DNA from 2 places in the Kutzneria chonburiensis genome. Region 2 is predicted to be linked to the other one. Evidence: riboswitches for the same ligand, from Rfam matches in the RefSeq annotation. Region 2 holds a riboswitch; the other holds the start of a gene.

Region 1 (10,449 bases), 680 kb from region 2:
GCGGCGGGCAGTTCCTCCTCGGCGGGAGGGCGGATCGTGTAGCCGGGGACCGGTGCGGGCGGCTGCTCGTCGCCGGTCAGCGGCCGCGTCATCCGCGCGTGGAGGTGATTGAACTCGAAGCCGGCCTCGGCGAGCACGCCGATGTACTGCTCCTCCGTCTGCAACGCACCGGCCTTGACCAGCGGTTTGCCGTCGGCCCGTTCGACCACACGGTCCAGCAGCGCCTCGATCAGGTACGCCTGCACCGACGGGCCCTCGCCGGGCCGGGCGTAGGCGTCGCAGAACGGCCCCGACGGGTACAGCTGGCCCCAGCCGACGAGCCGGTCGTCGCCGTCCCGCACCAGCCAGGCGTCGGCGTTCAGGTCGACGCCGGGGCCGGTGAGCGCGTCGACCACCTCGCTGCGCTCGTAGTCGCGGTAGCCGAGGTAGACCTCCTCGGTGGCGTGCACCAGGTCGAGGATCTCGTCGACGTCGGCCAGCGCCGGTCGCAGCGTCCGATAGCCGTCGGGAAGTCGCATCGGGCCAGTGAAACCGGCATTTCCGGCGGCGTCCACCGATTAAGGGAGCCGGTGCTGCCCGAACGTGCCGGCGTCGGCCCGCAGCCGGGCCGCGTCCTGGCCCGGCGGCGCGCCGAACAGCTCGCGGTACTCGCGGCTGAACTGGGTCGCGCTGTCGTAGCCGACGAGATGCCCGATGCCGGCGACATCGCCCGGACGGGCAACCAGCAGCGCCCGCGCCTCCTGCAACCGGATGATCTTGCGGTACTGGATCGGGCTCATCGTGGTGACCGCGCGGAAGTGCCGGTGGAACGCCGACTCGCTCATGCCGGCCAGCCGGGCCAGGTCGGCCACCCGGATGGGCTCGGCGTAGTTCTCCCGTATCCAGCGGATGGCCCGGCCGACCAGCGACAGTCCGCTGTCGGCCAGCCCGATCTGGCGGACCAGCGGCCCGTGCCGACCGGTCAGCAGCCGCCACAGGATCTCCTGCTCGTACAGCGGGGCCAGCACTCGCGCGTCGCTCGGGTGGTCGAGCAGCCGGAGCATGCGCAGCACGGCGTCCAGCAGCGCCGGCTCGGCCTTGCCGGTGGCAATCGCCGGCGCGGCCCGGCGATCGGCCGGCGCGGCCAGCAGCAGCGGGGCGATCACGGTGGGGCGCAGGGCCAAGCCGACACCCAGCGCCGGCCGGTCCTTGCCGATGTCGAAGAAATGGCCGCTCACCGGCACTTCGGCGCTGACCACCAGGCAGTCGCCGGTGCGGTACTCGTGCACCTCGTCGCCCAGCAGCAAACGCTTGCCACCCTGCGCCAGCACGACCAGCAGCGGTTCGGTCAGCGAGTGGTGCTCCTCGGTGCTGTCCACACTGGACACCTGGAGGCCGTCGATCGGGGAAGCCATGTCCGGCCGGGCATGCCGGGCGATCAGGTCCCGGATCTCGTCGAGCGCCATGCCACCAGGACAGCACCGGCCGGCCGCGCCGGCAACCCGATCGCGGCGAGAACGGCAGGATCGGGCAAGAGCCGGGTCGGATCGACCTACCGGTCGACCGGCCTCGGGCGGTGTCATGGAGCGGTCACCACATCCGAGAAGATCGGGGAGCCCGACCATGCCGCTCGACCACTACGTCACCCTCGGCCGCTCCGGGCTGCGGGTCAGCCCGTTCGCCCTGGGCGCGATGACCTTCGGCACCGATCCCGGCTCGGCCGGCTGCGACGTCGGCGAGTCCGAGAAGATCATGGCCGCGTATCTCGAACGTGGCGGGAACTTCATCGACTGCGCCAACTTCTACGCCAACGGCCACTCCGAGAAGATCGTCGGCGACTTCCTCGGCCGTCGCCGCCAGCACGTGGTGGTGGCGTCCAAGTTCTTCGGCAACATGTATCCCGGCGACCCCAACGGCGGCGGCGCCGGGAGGGCGTCGATCATCGCGCAGCTGCACGAGAGCCTGCGGCGGCTCAACACCGACCACCTCGACCTGTACTGGCTGCACAACTGGGACCGGCACACGCCGATCGAGGAGACCATGCGGACGCTGGACGACCTCGTCGCCGCCGGCAAGATTCGCTACATCGGCTTCTCCAACACGCCCGCGTGGGTCACCGCGCAAGCCCAGACCATGGCGCTCCTGCGGTCCTGGACGCCGATCATCGCGTTGCAGGTGGAGTATTCGTTGCTGGCGCGGACCGTCGAGGGCGAACTCGCGCCGCTCGCGGTGGACCAGGGCATGGCATTGACGCCATGGAGCCCGTTGAAGAACGGCTTCCTGTCAGGGAAGTACCGCCGCGGCACCATGGTCGCCGACTCCGAGCGCACCGCCTATGTCGGTGGCCCGACCGAGGAGGAGTACGAGGTGATCGAGGCCGTGGCTGTGATCGCCGAGGAGCTCGAGACCACCTCCGCTGCCGTGTCGTTGGCCTGGCTCCGGGCTCGCCGGGGCACTGTCGTGCCGATCGTCGGGGCGCGCCGGCTGGAGCACCTCACCGACAACCTGGCCGGCTTGGATGTCGTGCTGACCGACGAGCACCTCCGTGTCCTCGACGAGATTTCCGCCCCGACGCTCGACTATCCCGCCCCCATGCACGGCGCCCAGCAGGCGATGCTCCAGTTCGCCGGGACCACTGTGGACGGTGTGGAGTCCACTGTGTACCCACCGCTGTTGGCCTCGGACGTCCGCTACTGATACCGGTCGGCCAGGTAAGCGTTTGCCACCTGGGCGTCGATCGCCGCGGGCACCGGAACCACGCTGCTGGCGGCGTCGACCTGGCCCAGGGCAACGGCTTCGAGGCAGCGGGCCTGCAAGGCGAAGCCGAGATCCATGGACTCGATGGAGTTGCCCAGGGCGCGCGGGCCGGCGAGGTTGACCATGTGGCCACGGGCAACGAGATGGATGCGGCGACCGTCGGCGAGCTCCAGGGTGGCCAGGTCGTCCTGGTACTCGCGCACGGCGTCGGCGGCCGCGAGCAGGCCGTCGGCGTCGATCTCGACCGGGAAGTGACCGGCGTTGGCCAGGATCACGCCGTCCCGCAGCAGCGGCAGATCATCGGCGGTGATCAGGTCCCGGGCGCCAGTGACCGTGATGATCACGTCGGCGGTGGCGACGGCCTGGTCTCGGGACGGGGTGTCGAAGCCGTCGAGGTGGGCCCGCAGGCGGGTGACCGGGTCGACCTCGACGACGGAGACCTTGGCGTGTGCGCCGCGGAAGTTGTCGGCGACGCCACGGCCGCAGGCGCCGTAGCCGAAGACAGTAACGCGCAGACCGTTAGTTGCCCGATTCGTCAAGCGCAGCAACGACTCCAGCGTGCTCTGACCGACGGCGTGCTGGTTCTCGGCGAACTGCTTGATCGGGCTGTCGTTGATCACCAGGATCGGCCGGTTCAGCTTGTCCCGCAACGGGGCGAGGCGCATCCGGCCCGAGGTCGTCTCCTCGGTCCCGCCCAGCAGCCCCGGGTACGGGTCGTCGAGATACTGCGCGAACAGGTCGCCGCCGTTGTCCAAGATCAGGTCCGGGCGGGTGGCCAGCAGCTGGCGCTGGTAGCCGCGGTGCTCGTGCTCGTCCTTGGTCGGCTCGCCGATCACCGTGACGCCCTCGGCCCGGAGCGCCTCGACCGCCTCGGGCTGGGTGCTGTTCAGGTTGCCGGTCGCCACCACCGCCGCGCCGCCCGCGCGCAGCGTGGTCAGCAGCGCCACCGTCTTGGCCTCGATGTGGATGCCGGTGCCGATGGTCCGGCCTTCGAACGGGCGGGTCCGGGCAAACTCCTCCCGGATCCTGTGCAGCAGCCGGCAGTGCTCGCGCGTCCAGTCGATCCGGGTGGCCGTCATGGCGGGTCCTCACGTTGGGTACTACGTAGTACGTGGCAAGCTAGCACGGGCTCGCCGAGGAGGACACACCGTTGACCAGACGTAGGTCCGTGACCAGCGTCGACGTGGCCCGGGCCGCCGGCGTCTCGCAGACCACCGTGTCCCTGGTGTTCTCGGGCCGGGCCGCCGGCCGCGTCTCCGACCGCACCCGCGAGCTGGTCGAGTCCACCGCCGCCGAGCTCGGCTACGTGCCCTCCGGCCCCGCCCGGGTGCTTCGCGGCGGCCGGCCCCAGGTGCTCGCCCTCGCCGTGCCCGACGTGCGCAATCCGTACTTCGCCCGCGTGCTGCTCGGCGCCGAGCAGGCCGCCCGCGAGTCCGACCTGGCCGTGCTGCTCGTCGACACCGCCGCCGACCCGGCCTGGACCGACCGCCTGGTCGACATGAGCCGCGTCGGCCTGTTCGCCGGCGCCATCGTCTACGCCGAGCCCGCCCCCGTCACCGCCCGTCTGGCCGCCGACCTCGACTCCGTCGTCTTCATCGAGTGCCCCGACCCCGCCGGCCGCTCGTCCGTCGACATCGACATTGCCGCCGCCATGCGCGACGTCGTCACCCACCTCGCCGACCTCGGCCACCGCCACATCGGCCACGCCCAGGCCGATCTCCGGCGCAGCACCTTCCAGCTCCGCGAGCACCACCTCGCCGCCGAGCTCTCCCGCCTCGGCCTTCCCCCGGCGGCGCGCTACCGCTCGCCCTTCTCCATCACCGAGGCCACCACCGCCGCCGCCCGCTTCCTGCGCCGCACCCCCGTCACCGCCATCTTCTGCGACGACGACATCCTCGTCGCCGCCCTCTACCGGGCCTGCGCCCAGCTCCACGTCGCCATCCCCGCCGACCTCTCGCTCATCGGCTTCAACGACGTCGACCTCGCCCGCTACCTCGCCCCCGAGGCCACCTCCGTCGCCATCCCCGCCGAGGACCTCGGCCGTCTGGCCGTCCAGGCCCTGCTCGCCGACATCGACGGCACCGCCCCCACCCACGTCACCGCCCCGCTGTCGCTGAGCATCCGCCGCTCGACGGGCCCTACCCCGGCCTGACCCGTGCTCAGGCCGTGCGGATGCGGTGGGCCAAGGCGGTGTAGCGGCGGCCGGTGGACGGGGTGCGGACGGCCTGCTGGATGGCGCGGCGGGAGCCGACGAGCACGACGAGCTTCTTGGCCCGGGTGACGGCGGTGTAGAGCAGGTTGCGCTGCAACATCATCCACGCGCTGGTGGTGATGGGGATGACCACGCACGGGTACTCGCTGCCCTGCGAGCGGTGGATGGTGATGGCGTAGGCATGGACCAATTCGTCCAGTTCGCCGAACTCGTAGTCGACGTCCTCGTCCTCGTCGGTCCGCACGGTGAGGGTCTGTTCCTCGGCCGACAGCGCGGTCACCACGCCGACGGTGCCGTTGAAGACGCCGGCGACGCCCTTGTCGTAGTTGTTGCGGATCTGGGTGACCTTGTCACCCACCCGGAACACGCGGCCGCCGAAGCGGCGCTCGGGCAGGTTGGGCTTGGACGGGGTCAAAGCCTCCTGGAGCAAGGTGTTCAACGCCCCGGCGCCGGCGGGACCGCGGTGCATGGGGGCAAGGACCTGAACGTCACGGCGAGGGTCGAGGCCGAACTTGCGCGGGATGCGGTTGGCGACGACGTCGACGGTCAGCGACGCGACGGTCTCGGTGTCGTCCTCGGCGAACAGGAAGAAGTCGGGCAGGCCGTCGGTCACGGGCTGACGGCCGGAGTTGATCAGGTGCGCGTTGGTGACGACACCGGACTGCTGGGCCTGCCGGAAGATCTGGGTCAGCCGGACCCGCGGCACGGGCTCGGCCGCCAACAGGTCCCGCAGCACCTCGCCGGCCCCGACGCTGGGCAGCTGATCAACGTCGCCGACCAGCAGCACATGCGCGCCGGGCGGCACGGCTTTGAGCAACTTGTTGGCCAGCAACAGGTCCAGCATCGACACTTCGTCGACGACCAGCAGATCGACGTCCAGCGGCCGATCACGGTCGTACGCGGCGTCACCACCGGGCCTGAGCTCCAGCATCCGGTGCACGGTCGCCGCGTCCACGCCGGTCAGCTCGGCCAGCCGCTTGGCCGCCCGTCCGGTCGGCGCGGCCAGCAACACCTTGGCCCCCTTGGCTTTCGCCAGCATCACGATGGAACGCACGGTGAAACTCTTGCCGCAGCCCGGTCCCCCGGTCAGCACGGCGACCTTTTCCGTCAACGCCAACCGAACGGCCAGCTCCTGCTCCGGGGCCAGCGTCGTGCCGGTCGACCGCCGCAGCCAGTCCAGCGCCTTGCCCCAGTCCACCGAAGCGAAGGCGTCAAGTCTGTCCACATCGGACCGCAACAGCCGAGTAAGTTGATTAGCCAGTGAGATTTCGGCTCGGTGAAAGGGAACCAGGTAGATCGCCGCCGGGTCGCCCTCGAAGATCTCCTCCCGGACGACCCCTTCCTCAACAACCAGCTCCCGCAGGCAGTCCCCCACCAACACGCTGGAGACCTCCAGGATCTCCACCGCCTTGGCGATCAACTCATCCTGCGGCAGAAAGCAGTTGCCGTCATCGGAGGCCTGCGACAGCGTGAACTGGATGCCGGCCTTGACCCGCTGCGGACTGTCGTGCGGAATGCCGACGGCCTTGGCCAGCACGTCCGCGGTCTTGAAGCCGATGCCCCACACATCCGCGGCCAGCTTGTACGGCTCCTCCTTGACCACCCGGATCGAGTCGTCCCGGTAGGTCTTGTAGATCCGCACGCCCAGCGAGGTCGACACGCCGACGCCCTGGAGGAACAGCATGACCTCCTTGATGGCCTTCTGTTCCTCCCACGCGCCGGCGATCAGCTTGGTGCGTTTGGGTCCCAGCCCCGGCACCTCGATCAGCCGGCCGACGTCGGTCTCGATGACGTCCAACGCGGTCAGCCCGAAATGCTCCACGATCCGGTCGGCGATCCGCGGCCCGATGCCTTTGACCAGCCCGGAACCCAGATAGCGCCGGATGCCCTGCACGGTCGCCGGCAGCACCGTGCTGTACGAGTCGACGAGGAACTGCTTGCCGTACTGGGGATGGCTGCCCCACCGGCCGCGCAGCCGCAGGCTCTCCCCCGGCTGCGCGCCCAGCAGTGCTCCGACGACGGTCAGCAGGTCACCGCCGCCGCGGCCGGTGTCGACCTTGGCGACGGTGTACCCGGTCTCCTCGTTGGCGTAGGTGATGCGCTCCAGCGAGCCCTCGACCACGGCGTAGCCGAGAGACTCCCCGGACATGTGGTCAGGCCCAGCCCGGCATCGGGTAGCCGGCCAGCAGCTCCGAGATCTCGGCCGCGGTGGCGTCGACCACGGACTCGTCGCCCTCGGCCGCGGCCGTCACGACCCGGTCGATCCACGTGGCCAGCTGCGGCATCTGCTCGACGCCGAGGCCGCGGGTGGTGATCGCGGCCGTGCCGAGGCGGATTCCGGACGGGTCGAACGGCTTGCGCGGGTCGAACGGCACCGTGTTGTAGTTCAGCTCGATGCCGGCCCGGTCCAGCGCCTTGGCCGCCGGCTTGCCGGCCACGTTCTTGGACGTCAGGTCGATCAGCAGCAGGTGGTTGTCGGTGCCGCCGGAGACCAGGTCGAAGCCCCGCTCCACCAGCGCCTCGGCCAGCGCCTTGGCGTTGGCCACGATGGTGTGCGCGTACGTCCGGAAGTCGTCGGTGCCGGCTTCCTTCAGCGCCACCGCGATACCCGCCGTGGTGTGGTTGTGCGGACCGCCCTGCAGACCCGGGAAGACCGCCTTGTCCAGCGCGGAGGCGTGCTCGGCGTCGGACATCAGCATCGCGCCACGGGGGCCGCGCAGCGTCTTGTGCGTGGTCGTGGAGATCACGTTGGCGTGGCCGACCGGCGACGGGTGCGCGCCGCCGGCGATCAGGCCGGCGATGTGCGCGATGTCGGCCGCCAGCACCGCCCCGACCTCACGGGCGATCTCGGCGAAGGCCGGGAAGTCGATGGTGCGCGGGATGGCCGTGCCGCCGCAGAAGATCACCTTCGGCCGCTCGGCCAGGGCCAGGTCGCGCACCTCGTCCATGTCGACGCGGCCGGTCTCCTTGGTCACGCCGTAGCGGACCGCGTTGAACCACTTGCCGGTGGCCGACACCGTCCAGCCGTGGGTCAGGTGGCCGCCCGAGGGCAGGCCCATGCCCATCACGGTCTCGCCCGGCTTGAGGAAGGCCAGGTAGATGGCCAGGTTGGCCGGCGAGCCCGAGTACGGCTGCACGTTGGCGTGCTCGACGCCGAACACGTCCTTGGCCCGCTGCACGGCCAGCTGCTCGATCGGGTCGATGAACTGCTGGCCCTCGTAGTAGCGCTTGCCGGCGTAGCCCTCGGAGTACTTGTTGGTCAGCACCGTGCCGGTGGCCTCGAGCACGGCGGTGGAGACATAGTTCTCGGAGGCGATCAGGCGGATCTTGTCGTGCTGCCGCTTGGCCTCGGACTCGACCAGTCCGGCCAGTTCGGGATCGGCCGCGGTGAGGGCGTTGAGTGCGGGCTGATGCATCGTCAAACTCCCATGTCGGTTGTGGCAGCTGACACCCAGGCGCGCGACGCCACCGTTTCCAGTCGCTCCCCGGTGGTCGATTCCACCCCAACACGCCAGTCGCGACGCTGAGTGATCCTAAACCCCCGCCCTCCCTGGGGTGGCCGCCCCAGCACCATTCTACCCGCCCCGACCCCAAGTTGATCTTGCAAACCCGCCGCCTGTGGACAACTCGGGGGCTGTGGACAACCGTCAGATCGGCGGCACCATGCCGGTCAGCCGGCCGTTGGTGTCGCACACGTGGCACGTGCGGTTGGCGGTGGCGGTGCGGCCGACGCCGCCCAGCACCGCGAGCACCGGGATGGGCACCTCGCCGATGCCACCGCACTGGTGGCACACGGTGTACATCTGCTCGGCCACCGAGTCCGCGACGAACTCGGCCTCCTCATCGTCTCCGGTCACGAGCGCACCATACGGTCCGGCCGGAACCGACCGGACCGCAGGTGCCGTTCTCCCAGCTCAGGAGGCCGACGTCACCGTGACGGCGTCGACGACGAACACCAGGGTCTCGTTGCCCTTGATGCCGGAGTTGCCGTCGGGGCCGTAGCCCTTGTCGGGCGGGATGATCAGCAGCCGCCGGCCGCCCTGCTTCATGCCGACCAGGCCGTCGTTCCAGCCCTGGATGACCGGCGCCTGCCCGACCGGCTGTACCGGGAACGGCTGGAACGGCTGGTGGGCCCAGGAGGAGTCCACCTCCTGCTTGTCCGACCACGTGATCAGGTCGTAGTAGGTGGCGACGGAGTCGCCGACCTTGACCTCGGCGCCGGTGCCGGGCGTGAGGTCCTTGCTCAGCTGCTGCTTCGGCGGCAGGCAGGTGGTCGGCAGGGTGATCGTCGGCTTGGCGCCGAACGCGCCGCTGACCTGGATGTCGTCCGCGGTGCACGTCTTGGTCGGCCCGGTGGACGTGGTCTGGGACCCGGCGGTGGAGGAGCCGCCGCAGGCGGCCGCCGAGAGCAGGGTGGCGAGGATCAGGGCCGCGAGGCCGGCAGTGCGCATGGTCCGCGAGCCTAACGGGCCCGCCGCGTTACCTGTTCGTGACCTACCGCCAGGTATCCCCACCCGGCCCGGCCGTCCCTGATTGAAGGACGAGAGGAGGGGGTGGATGGTGGGACACCCGCGGCACGGACCGGGCAGGCCACCGACCGACATGGGTGACGGGGACACCAGCGGGGACTCCGGCAACGGGGACCCCAACAATCGCTACGAACAGATCGCCGACCTGCTCGAAGCCGCCCGCGCCGACCCGCGCGGCGGCATGGACCAGCTCATCGTCGAGCTCACGCCGCTGCTCTGGCACGTGGCCAGGGCCCAGGGACTCGACGCCGCCAACTGCGCCGACGTGGTGCAGACGACCTGGCTGAACCTGCTGCGCTCGCTGGCCGACATCCACACCCCGGCCGCGCTGACGGCCTGGCTGGTGACCGCCACGAAACGGGAGGCGTGGCGGGCCAAGGACGCGCACCGGCAGGAGATCGTGGCCAGCGACGAGGCGTTCGCCGACCTGCTGGACGCGGCCGACGGCCCGGACGAGCGGGCCATGGCCACCGACGAACGGCGACGGCTGTGGAGGGCCGTCGACCAGCTGTCCACCCGCTGCCAACAGCTGTTGCGGGTGGTCGCCTTCACGCCCCGCCCGGACTACGGCCTGGTCGCGAACCGGCTGGGTATGCCGCGCGGCAGCATCGGCCCGACCCGCGGCCGGTGCCTGGCGAAGTTACGGGAACTGCTGATCGCCGACCCGGAAGGAGAGTGGGGATGACCCCGCGCCCTGACGACCCGATCGACGAGCTGGACCTGCGCATCCTGGCCGCCGTTCGCGACCTGTGGTCGGCGGCCGACCCGCCGCCGGCCGACCTGGTCGAGCGGGTGCGCTGCGCGGTCGCGCTGCACGGCCTGAGACTGGGCCCGCCGTCGGTCGCGGTGTGCCGGCAGCGCACCGGTTCCGACGACCTCGGCCGCATCACCTTCGACAGCGACGAGCTGACCATCAGCCTCAGCGTCGGCGTCAACCGGGACGGAACGGTGCGCATGGACGGCCGGCTCTCC
Region 2 (10,449 bases):
CCGGCGCGGCGGCGGCCGGGCCCGCGGTCGCGAGTGCGATCAGGCCCAGCGCGGCCGTGGTGGCGGCGATCCTGCTGCGAACAGTCATGCCTGGTTTTTCCTTCCCCAGTAGCGGCTTCGATCACCACCAAGCTATGCGGGGGCGCGCCGGGCCGTCATCGGGGCGAGCCCCCGGTAGGGCCGGGAGGATTTCCCGGGTGACCCGGGAAGGATTCGACCCTTCCTCACCTTGTCAGTGGTGGAACAGCCGCAATCCCGTACGCACCAGCGTGATCCCGTGCTTGCGGCAGGCCTGCGCCACGTCGTCGGAGCGGATGGACCCGCCGGGCTCGGCGATGTAACTGACCCCGTGCCGGGCAGCGTGGTCCACGTTGTCGCGGAACGGGAGGTAGCCGTCGGAGACGAAGGAGACGCCGGTCAGCCGCTCCATCCACTCGGCCCGCTCGACGGCGGTGAGGTCCTCCTCGATGTAGCGGATCTGCTCGTTGACCAGATCCTGCCGACGGGTGCCGGGCGCGACGTCGAGCAGCACTCGCACCGCCGGATGCCGCCGCAGCCACCAGATGTCGACCTTGCCGCCGGCCAACCGGGTGCAGTCCACACGGGACTGCTGACCGGCCCCGATGCCCAGCGTGGCACCGTCTTTCACGTAGCAGACGGAGTTGGACTGCGTGTAGCGCAGCACGGCCATGCCCAGCAGCAGGTCGTCGACGGCGGTGGACGGCAGACCGTCACCGAGCAGATCCCGGGTCAGCGGCAGGGGATCGCGGTCCTGGGTCAGCCGCATGCCGAACACCTCGCGGGTTTCCCGTTGCGGCGGCTCGAAATCGGGGTCGGCCTCGACGACGAGGAAGCGGCCGCCCTTCTTGGCGCTCAGCGTCGCCACGGTGCCGGGCTCGAAGCCGGGGGCCACGATCCCGTCGCACACCACGGTGCTGAGCAGCGCCGCCAGCTCGGCGTCGACCGGCGCGGACACGGCGGCGAAGTCGCCGAAGGAGGACTTGGGGTCGGCGTCGCGGGCCCGCAGGTAGGCGCTGGCCACCGGGCCGACGTCGTCCATGCCGTACAGGTCGGCGGTCACCGGGTCGATCGGCCCGGACAGCGCGGCGCCGGCCGGGGAGACGTGCTTGAACGAGGCGGCCACGGTCCGGCCGAGCGCCCGGGAGGCCTCCCGCACCAGCTGCCAGGCGTTGAGCGCGTCCAGCATGTTGATGTACGAGGGCTGCCCGTTCAGTATCCGGACCGCCGCGCCGTCGTACTCGGCGGCCTGCTGCGGGTTGATGCCGTAGCGGAACTCCATCGCTGCCTCCTCAGCTTCTCGGCTGACGGAGACGCCCAGGCGGTCGACGCTCGCATCTACATCCGGCCGCTCCCCGGTGGTAGCCCACCCTCGCCAGTCACGACCTCCCCGAATGATACCTTATCGAACATGAGTTCGAGCGAACTGCCGCGGCGCTGGCCCGAGACGAACGCCGCCGACGAGCTGACCCTGCTCACCGAGTTCCTGACCTTCCTGCGCATCACGGCCGTGAACAAGCTGGCCGGCCTCGACCGGGCGGCCGCGGCGGCCGCGCCGTTCCCGGCCTCGCCGGTGTTCAGCGCCATGGGCGTGATCCGCCACCTGACCTCGGTCGAGCGCTACTGGCTGGGCATCGTCGGCGGCGGCCTCGACCTGCCCAACCGCTGGGAGAGCCCCGATCGCGACATCGACTTCCGACTGTCCGAACAGGACACGCCGGAATCCGTGGTCGCCGAGTATCAGGAGCAGTGGGCGCTCTCCGAGCGGGCCTTGGCGGACAAGGCGGCCGGCGACCGGTCCACCAAGGACGAGGACAAGACCGTGCGCTGGCTGCTGACGCACGTGGTGCAGGAGACCGCGCGCCACGTGGGACATCTGGACGTGCTCAGGGAGTTCGCCGACGGCACGACCGGCGAGTGAGGCTCACACCAGGTCGTCGGCCCCGGCGGTCTGCGCGGTCAGCAGGTCCACCACGTCGGTGAGCTTGCCGTTGCGGCCGAACGCGCGTCGCTGCCGCGCGGCCCCACAGCCCTTGGCCACCAACGACTCCAGCAGATCCAGCACGAGTTCGAGGTCGCCGGCCTCCTCCAGCGCCGGCCGTACCCGGCCGATCAGCTGCCGGACCAGCACGGGCGTGGGCAGGGTGTGCCCGGTGACCGGGTTGACGCAGCTGCCGTCGAGCCCGTCGCGGGCGGCCCGCCAGCCGGCCGCCCGCAGCAGGTGCTGCGGCATGCCCAACGGCGGCCGGGTGTCCTCCAGGGCGGTCGCGACCATCGCTCGGGTCAGCGCGGCGATCAGCACCGCCTCGTCGGCCGTCGCGGCGACGTCGCACACCCGCAGCTCGATGGTCGGATGTTGTTGCGACAGACGGATGTCCCAGTAGGCCATGGCCCGGTCCATGGCCGCGCCGACCTGCATCAGCGACCGGACGGCGTGCTCGTACTGCTCGGCCGACTCGAACACCGGCGGCGGGCCGGCCGTCGGCCACCGCGCCCACACCAGGTAGCGCCAGCTGGCGTAGCCGGTGTCGCGGCCCTCCCAGAACGGGGAATTCGCGCTCAACGCCAGCAGAACCGGCAGCCACGGCCGCAGGTAGTTGCTGGCCCGAATACCTTCCTCCGGCCCGGGAATGCCGACGTGCACATGACATCCGCAGATGGACAGCCCGTCGGTGACGGCGCCGAACTCGGCGGCCATCTGGTGGTAGCGGGCGCTGTCGGTCAGCGGCGGCGGCGCGGCCCGGCCCAGCACGGGGGTGCCGGTGGCGGCCAGCCGCAATCCCTGCCGGCGCGCGGTCCCGGCCAGCTTTTCCCTGCTGTCAACAAGATTCGCCCGTACCTCGGCCATCGTGTGGCAGATCGGGGTGGCCGTCTCGACCTGGAACTGAGTGATCTCCGGTTGCAGCCCGGGCAGCCGGCCGGCCGCCGCGGCGAGCACGAGGGGTGCTCGCGGCGACACCCGCCGGGTGCGGTAGTCGACCAGCAGGAACTCCTCCTCGACGCCGACCGTCAGTCCCGTCCGGCCGCCTCCCGATCTGGGTGCGGGCACGGCCAACCGGCCCGTTTTCCCCTGGTGCTGCCGCTCGATTCCGTCAATGGTGTGCACCGAAGCTCCCGCCGCCGACTGGACATAGTCGCGTTCCGTCACCGAGGCAATGCTATGAGTGACCAACCAAGGCGCGCGTCCGGCGTTGGTGTGGTCCGAGCTTCACGATGGTGGCAGCACTTCACCGGGCTGTGGGGAGTACTAACCCGCTTGGCGGCGGCGTGACGCATGCACGCATTCAGGCGCTGACGGTGCCGCGCCGCGCCGGCGGCACCGCGGGCGCGGCGTTGCCGCCGCGCAGCACGTCCATCCGCTCCGAACCCGGCCGGCCCAGCACCCAGCTGTCCCCGCGCAGCGCCTTGGCGTGCTTCTTCAACGGCGCCAGCAGGCGTGACACCTCGCGATAATCGCTCACACTGCCGGGTGAACACACCAACGTGGCCAAGGACATCGAGATGGCCATGCCGCCGGCCGTGTGCCCGGTGTCGAGCTGGCCCGAGGACAGCGGCACCAGGTCGTCAAGGCCGGCGACGAACACGAAGTCGTCGCCGCCGACGTGTCCGACCTGCACGGTCGGCAGCACCGCGGCGGCGTCGGCCAGGGCCCGGCCGATCGCCCGGATCAGGTCGTCGCCGGCCGCGAACCCGGCCGAGTCGTTGACCTGCTTGAAGCCGTCCACGTCCAGCCAGCCCACGGCGAAGATCTCCCGGGTGGCGATGCGCCGGTCCACCTCGCGGGCCAGCGCGTCGCTGCCGGGCAGCCGGGTCAGCGGGTTGAGCGACGCGGCCTGCTCCACCTTCATCTCGGCGATGCCCCGCACCACGTCCGAGCTGTGCACGACGCCGAGGCAGCGGTCGTGCGAGTCGACGATGACGACCTCGTCGTTCATCCGCTGCCGTTCGGCCTTGGCCAGCAGGTCCAGCAGGTCCAGCGCGGTGGCGTCGCTGGGCAGGATGTACGGCCGGTCGGCCAGCCGGGCGGCCTCCCGCTTGGCGTGCAGCGCGTGCCCGTACGGGCCGGTGACGGCCAGCAGGAACCGGTTGCGGTCCACGGTGAAGTGCGGCCGGTTGTTCTCGTCGACCAGCACCACGCCGCCGACCGCGCCCTGGTTGGCCAGGATGGACCGGACCTCCTCGGCCGTCGCGGACACCGGCAGCATGGTCGCGGGGTGCAGGAAATCCGTCACCCGAGGACCGCTCGCCCGGCGCACCGGGCCGGTCAGCTCGGCCTCCGGCAGCTTGGTCAGCGCCGCCGCGATGGTGATCTCCACGTTGGGCCGGCGGCCGGCCATGGCCAGCAGGTTGCCCTGGGCCAGGCCGAAGCCCAGCCGCCGCACGGCGGCCAGCTGGAGCTCGTTCTCCACGCCCTCGGCGACCAGCTGCGCCCCGTTGTGCTCGGCCAGCACGGTCAGGGCCTGCACCAGGGCGGCCTTGCCGGCGTCGGTGGGCAGGCCGGCCACGATCCGCCGGTCCAGCTTGATCATCTCGGGGGTCAGCTCGGTGTACAGCGACAGCGGCACGTCGCCGTCGCCGACGCCGTCCAGCGCGATGTGGAAGCCGCTGCTGCGGAGCAGGTCAAGGCCGTTGCGCAGGTTCTCCCGGCGCAGCCGGGAGAAGGGCGTGCCGACCTCCAGCCACAGCGTGTCCGGCGCGCGGCCGGTCTCCCGCATCGCGTCCAGCAGCGGGCCGATCGACTCGGCCGCCTTGGACACGGTCGCGGCCAGCACGTTGACGTGCAGCGGCACGATGTTGTTGTGCTCGGCGGCGGCCCGTACCGCGGCGGCGGCCAGCGCAACGTCCGTCTCCAGCAGCTCACCGGCGCGCGCGGCGTCGCGGAGCAGCTCGTAGACGGAACGAGAGGCGGGCCTCGCGAGCGCTTCGATCGCGATGACGCCACCCGTGTGCAGGTTGAACAATGGCTGGAACGCGAAGCGCACATCCTCCAGCAACCCGGTCACGGTCCGATCCTGGCGTGTCCGAGGTGAAATTGCCGAGTGGCTTCACTGTGTGTTCATCGAGTTGTTGCGGCAAATGCAATCGCGCTGCGTAACCGGGGTGGAGCTGACCGGAACAACGCCAGCATCGCAGCCGCCGTACCGGTGAAATTCTCACGTTCTGTGAGGTAGATCCGTTGCTTTTCCGCGGGCAACCGGAAAAACAGCTCAAAAAACTCGGGAACGCGGGTCGATGGCAGGTGGAGCAATGCCGACAGGCCCCGTCGTCGCAATCCGTGCGTCATTCTGGCCTTGGGCGACCAGATCGTGTCACGAACCCGGGTCGGTGTCTCGGCTATTGCATGCGCAACTTTTGGCGCGAGTGTCAGCGCGGTGGCCACGCTGTAGCCGGTCGCCGGGTGCACCAGGGCGGCCCGCGCGCCGAACGTGACGAGCGGACCTCTCGGCCGGGGCGGGTTGAGCGGGAAGCGCACCCGTTCGTGGTCCGGACGGTCCAAGGGCCAGCCGTGCACGGCCAGCCGCCGGTGCAGGCGCTCGCGCAGCAGCCCGAACGAAAGCCCGGGCAGATGCGCGAGCGAGGTCTCCTCGACCAGCACCCGCTCGTCGTCGAGGGGCAGCGCGTAGCAGAAGGTCGGCGGGTCGCCGGCCTGCCGCCAGTCCATGAAAACCGCTTCGCCTTTGTCCAGCACATCGGCCGGCAGCGTGACGCCGACGGCGGTCTGCTCGGCGTACCGGCCGCGCGGCGGCCCACTCGCGTCGACCACGATGCCGGCGGTGATCGTCCGGCCGTTGATCGTTGCGGTCGTGGGCGTGATGTCGGCGGCCCGGCCGGCGATGGTCTCGATGTCCGGACGGGACAGATGCCGGCGCAGATTCTCGTTGTGCAGCACCACGTACTCGCCGTCGAGGCGGTGCTCGGTGAGGGCGAACGCCTTGACGGTCGTGGCGCGGGCGGCGATGGCGTCGTGGGGGAGCGGTGGCAGCTCGTGCGCCCAGGCCCCATAGGTGTGCCGCCAGGGCCTTTCCGGGTTCCGGTCCACGAGTGTCGTGCTGAGACCGAGGTCCGTGCAGGCGGCCGCCAGGGCGGACCCGGCCGGTCCGGCCCCGACCACCAGGACGTCGACCACCCGTCCAGGCTAACGTCACACGCATGCACGACCTGCGAGCGCACCGCCGATTCTCCGATTCCTCGGCCGACCTGGCCGCCAGCCCGTTCCGGGCCGACCGGGACCGGGTCGCCAGCTCGCCGTTCTTCGCCCGGCTCGGCGGCGTGACCCAGGTGATCAGCCCTACCGGCTCCGGCCTGCTGCTGCACAACCGGCTCACGCACAGCCTGAAGGTGGCGCAGGTGGCGCGGGCCATCGCCGAGCGGCTGACCGCCCGCGGCGACACCGCCGCCGTGCTGGACAAGCTCGGCGGCTGCGACCCGGACGTGGCCGAGGCAGCCAGCCTGGCCCACGACCTCGGGCACCCGCCGTTCGGGCATCTCGGCGAGCAGGTGCTGGACCGCATCGCCCGCAACCGGTTCGGGCTGGCCGACGGCTTCGAGGGCAACGCGCAGTCGTTCCGTATCGTGACGACCACGGACGTGCGCGGGCCGGCGGCCGTCGGTCTCGATCTGACCGTCGCCGTGCGGGCCGCGCTGCTGAAGTACCCGTGGACGCGGCTTTCCCATCCCTCGCCGCATCCGCGCACGCTGCGGATCCCGCCGCGCGGCGCGTCGGAGCCGCCGGAGGCCGTTGGCAGTGGCTCGGCCAAGTTCTCCGCCTACGTCACGGAACTCGACGACTTCGAGCAGTCGCGGGCCCCGTTCCACGGGCGTGTCGAGGACTGGCAGCAGACCGTGGAAGCGTCCGTTATGGACACTTCCGACGACATCGCGTACGCCATCCACGACGTCGAGGACTTCCACCGGGTCGGCGTGTTGCAGCACGCGACCGTGGCGGCCGAGCTGACGACGTGGCTCACCGACGCGCTGGAGCTGGCTTCGTTGTCCAAAGCCGAGCTTGCCTCGCAGTCGCGGCTGCCGGGGCGATCGCTGGAGGCCATGCGGCGTCGGTTGCACGAGAAGGACTCCTGGGCCGTGGACGACGACGCCTTTGCGGCGGCGGTTCGTCGCGTGCGGACGGAGTTGGTGGACGGCCTGCTCGCCGTGCCGTTCGACGGTTCCGCCGAGGCCGAGCAGCGCGTGGCCGCGTTCTCCGGGCGGTGGACCACGCGGTTGGTCGATGGCGTCGAGGTGCTGGTGGATCCGACGCCGAGGTCCGGTCACGTTCTGCTGGCGCCGGCCCAGTGGCACGAGGTCGCCGTGCTGAAGTTCGTGCACCGGCGGTTCGTGCTGCTGCGCCCCGACCTGGCCCTGCACCAGCGCGGCCAGGCCCGGCTGCTGACCAATCTCGTTGAGGCGCTTGACCAATGGCTGTCCGACCGGCACGAGGCCGACCGGCTGCCGCGGCGGCTGCACGACCTGGTCGAGCTGGCCGACACCGAGTACCGGTCACTCGCCCGGACGGCCCCGGACCTGCTAGCCGGACCGGCCGGCGACGTTCGGACTGGGCCGGATGCCGTGCGCGCCTTGGCCAGGGGCGGGCCGTGGTGGACTTCGTCGCGTCGCTGACGGACGGTCAGGCGGCCTCGATGTTGGATGCGCTGTCCGGGCGAACCGGACAGCTGTGGACAGATGCCTTTGTCTTGTAGTTATCGACAAAACGTGATGATTGGCCCACTTGGGCGACACCCGCAAGGCTGCTGTGGGTGATCGTGCGGAAACTTTACGTTGGGCTCACTGCTGGTGATCACCAGCAGTGAGCCCGCGCCACACCCTGGGAGGGCCAGTTGCGCAGATTCGTTCGTCACAGAAGCACCGTGTTAGTCGCTGGGGCCGCGTGCCTGGCCACGGCCCTCGGCCTCGCCTCGCCCGCGGCCGCCGCGCCGCACCCCAACCCCGGCATGATGGCCGCCAACACCGCGGCCCAGATCGCCGCGTTGCAGGACCTCAAGAAGTCCGAGTCGGCCACCGACCGGAAGATCGACAGCCAGCTGCTCGTCGAGAACAAGCTGCGCACCGACCGGTCGGCCCGGTCCGCGCTGCCGCACGTGCAGTCCAACCTCAAGGTGGGGGCGGGCAACACCGTCGCCGTCGACATCCGTGCCACCAAGACGTCCGACGCGCTGGTCGACGCCGTGCGCAAGGCCGGCGGCCAGATCCGCAACGTCTCGCAGCGCGAGGCCAGCATCCGCGCCGAGCTGCCGCTGTCCGCGCTGGGCGCGCTGGCCACCCGTGACGACATCAAGCGGATCGACGCCGGCAGCGACGCCATGACGTCCGAGGCCCCCGGGTCCGCCGCCCCCGGCCGTATCTCCAGCCAGCCCGACTCCGTCTCGAAGCAGACCAGGGACGCGCGCGTCGAGGCGGCCACCAAGCCCGGCCTGCGGGCCAACATCGCCGCGGCCATCACCAGCCAGGGCGACCGGGCGCACGCCGCCGACACCGCCCGGCAGCAGAACGGGATCACCGGCGTCGGCACCAAGCTGTGCGCGCTGTCCGACGGTGTCTCCTCGCTGGCCGCGTCCGTGGCCTCCGGCGAGCTGCCACCCGTGGACGTGCTGCCCGGCCAGGAAGGCAGCGGTGACGAGGGCACCGCGATGCTGGAGATCATGCACGACCTCGCGCCCGGTGCGGCGCTGGGCTTCGCGACCGCCTTCATCAGCGACAGCAGCTTCGCCGACAACATCCGTGCCCTGCGCAGCCAGGCACACTGCGATGTCATCGTCGACGACGTCTTCTACTTCAACGAGGCCGCCTTCCAGGACGGCCCCATCGCGCAGGCCGTCAACGCCGTGACCGCGGACGGCGCGCTGTACTTCTCGTCCGCCGGCAACGAGGGCAACGTCGTCGACGGGACCTCCGGGCACTGGGAGGGCGACTACGTCGACTCCGGCCAGGTGATCGGCAAGTTCGCCGGCGGGGCGCACAACTTCGCCGCTTCCGTTGGCGGAACCCAGGTTCTGGAGCCGCTGTCGGCCTCCTCCGCCGGTGTTCCCGTGACGCTGTGGTGGAACGACCCGCTGGGGCACGCGGGCGACGACTACGACCTCTACCTGCTCGACGCGTCCGGCAACGTCGTGTCGTTCAGCCAGAACCTCCAGACCGGCACCCAGGACCCGTACGAGCGGGTCAACACCTCCGCCGGTGGGCAGCGCCTGGCCATCGTGAAGTTCAAGGGCGACAACAAGTATCTGTCGCTGTCGGCTCTTCGTGGGCGGTTCGTGTCCGGCGGTGGCCTCCAGGCTTTCGTGACGCCCGGCATGACCAGTGGCCACTCCGCCGCCAAGGACGCCTACAGCGTCGCCGCCGCGCCCGCTGCCGCCGCTTTCGGCCGGCCGCTGGAGCCCGGTGACCCGGCCAACCCGGCCGGTCCGTACCCCGGCACGTTCAGCTCGTCCTCGCAGATCGAGCGGTTCAGCTCGGACGGTCCGCGCAAGATCTTCTTCAAGGCCGACGGGACGCCCGGGGCCGAGGTCCGGCAGAAGCCCGATCTGACCGCGGCCGACGGCGTTGCCACGTCCGCGCCCGGCTTCTCCCCGTTCTTCGGCACTTCCGCCGCCGCGCCGCACGCCGCCGCCATCGCCGGTCTGGTGCTGTCCGGCAATCCCGGTATGTCGCCCGCCGATGTTCGTCAGGCCCTGACGGCGACTGCCGTCGACATCGGCGCTCCTGGCGTCGACAACCGTACGGGCGTTGGCATTCTGTTGGCCGATCGGGTCCTGGCCTACACCGGCGCCAGCCCCCAGCCGTTGGCCACCGCCCAGGTGCCGACTGTGCGCGGTCCCAACGGTTCTCCGTTCGTGAAGCCCGGTGACACGGCTACCGTGACGCTGCCCGTCTACAACGGTGGCGACGGCACCGCCGCTTCGACGAGCGTCGTCGTCGACTCGCCCACGCCTGGCGTCACCATCGCGCCTCGTAGCAAGCGCTACGGCACCATCGAGGCCGGGCAGACCGTGATCAACTCGTTCACCTTGACCGTGCCCGCCACGCAGCAGCTCGGTGTGCCGGTCGTGTTGAACGCCAAGGTCACCTTCGCCGGCGCGCATTCGCCGACCACGCAGAGCTTCCAGATTCCCATCGGGCAGCCTTCTCCCGTGGTCCAGTCGTTCGCGTATTCCGGTGCCCCCGTTGCCATTCCCGACAACAGCACCGTCGGCGCCAGCGTCTCCATCCCCGTCACCGGCGTCGGTAGGGCTTCCAAGCTCACCTTCTCCATCGACGGCACTTCGTGCAGCACCACCGCTGGTTCCACCACCGTGGGTCTCGACCACACCTACGCCGGCGACCTCACCGGCACCTTGACCTCGCCGTCCGGTGCCACCGCCGTGTTGTTCCAGCGCCGTGGCGGCGCCGGGCACAACTTCTGCCAGGTCGTCTTCG

The links. A riboswitch is a leader RNA that binds a small molecule or an ion and turns the genes downstream of it on or off. The one in region 2 is predicted to bind ZMP and ZTP.
Region 1: it holds a riboswitch for ZMP and ZTP, as region 2 does, so the genes downstream of both, glyA (serine hydroxymethyltransferase) here and M3Q35_RS05210 (5-aminoimidazole-4-carboxamide ribonucleotide transformylase) in region 2, are expected to answer to the same signal.

The regions. Positions count from the first base shown of each region.
Region 1 covers NZ_CP097263.1:418,450-428,898, reverse strand. The annotation lists gene M3Q35_RS02160 (GNAT family N-acetyltransferase) at 1-518, opposite strand, end outside; gene M3Q35_RS02155 (AraC family transcriptional regulator) at 558-1,445, opposite strand; gene M3Q35_RS02150 (aldo/keto reductase) at 1,603-2,676, shown strand; gene M3Q35_RS02145 (adenosylhomocysteinase) at 2,670-3,815, opposite strand; gene M3Q35_RS02140 (LacI family DNA-binding transcriptional regulator) at 3,887-4,888, shown strand; gene recD2 (SF1B family DNA helicase RecD2) at 4,896-7,097, opposite strand; gene glyA (serine hydroxymethyltransferase) at 7,102-8,364, opposite strand; ZMP/ZTP riboswitch at 8,391-8,477, opposite strand; gene M3Q35_RS02125 (hypothetical protein) at 8,596-8,805, opposite strand; gene M3Q35_RS02120 (FKBP-type peptidyl-prolyl cis-trans isomerase) at 8,863-9,399, opposite strand; gene M3Q35_RS02115 (RNA polymerase sigma factor) at 9,506-10,162, shown strand; gene M3Q35_RS02110 (hypothetical protein) at 10,159-10,449, shown strand, end outside.
Region 2 covers NZ_CP097263.1:1,097,820-1,108,268, forward strand. The annotation lists gene M3Q35_RS05205 (hypothetical protein) at 1-88, opposite strand, end outside; gene M3Q35_RS05210 (5-aminoimidazole-4-carboxamide ribonucleotide transformylase) at 233-1,300, opposite strand; ZMP/ZTP riboswitch at 1,327-1,411, opposite strand; gene M3Q35_RS05215 (mycothiol transferase) at 1,430-1,939, shown strand; gene M3Q35_RS05220 (carboxylate-amine ligase) at 1,943-3,166, opposite strand; gene M3Q35_RS05225 (GGDEF domain-containing protein) at 3,303-5,021, opposite strand; gene M3Q35_RS05230 (lycopene cyclase family protein) at 5,075-6,145, opposite strand; partial or broken gene M3Q35_RS05235 (deoxyguanosinetriphosphate triphosphohydrolase family protein) at 6,169-7,715, shown strand; gene M3Q35_RS05240 (S8 family serine peptidase) at 7,884-10,449, shown strand, end outside.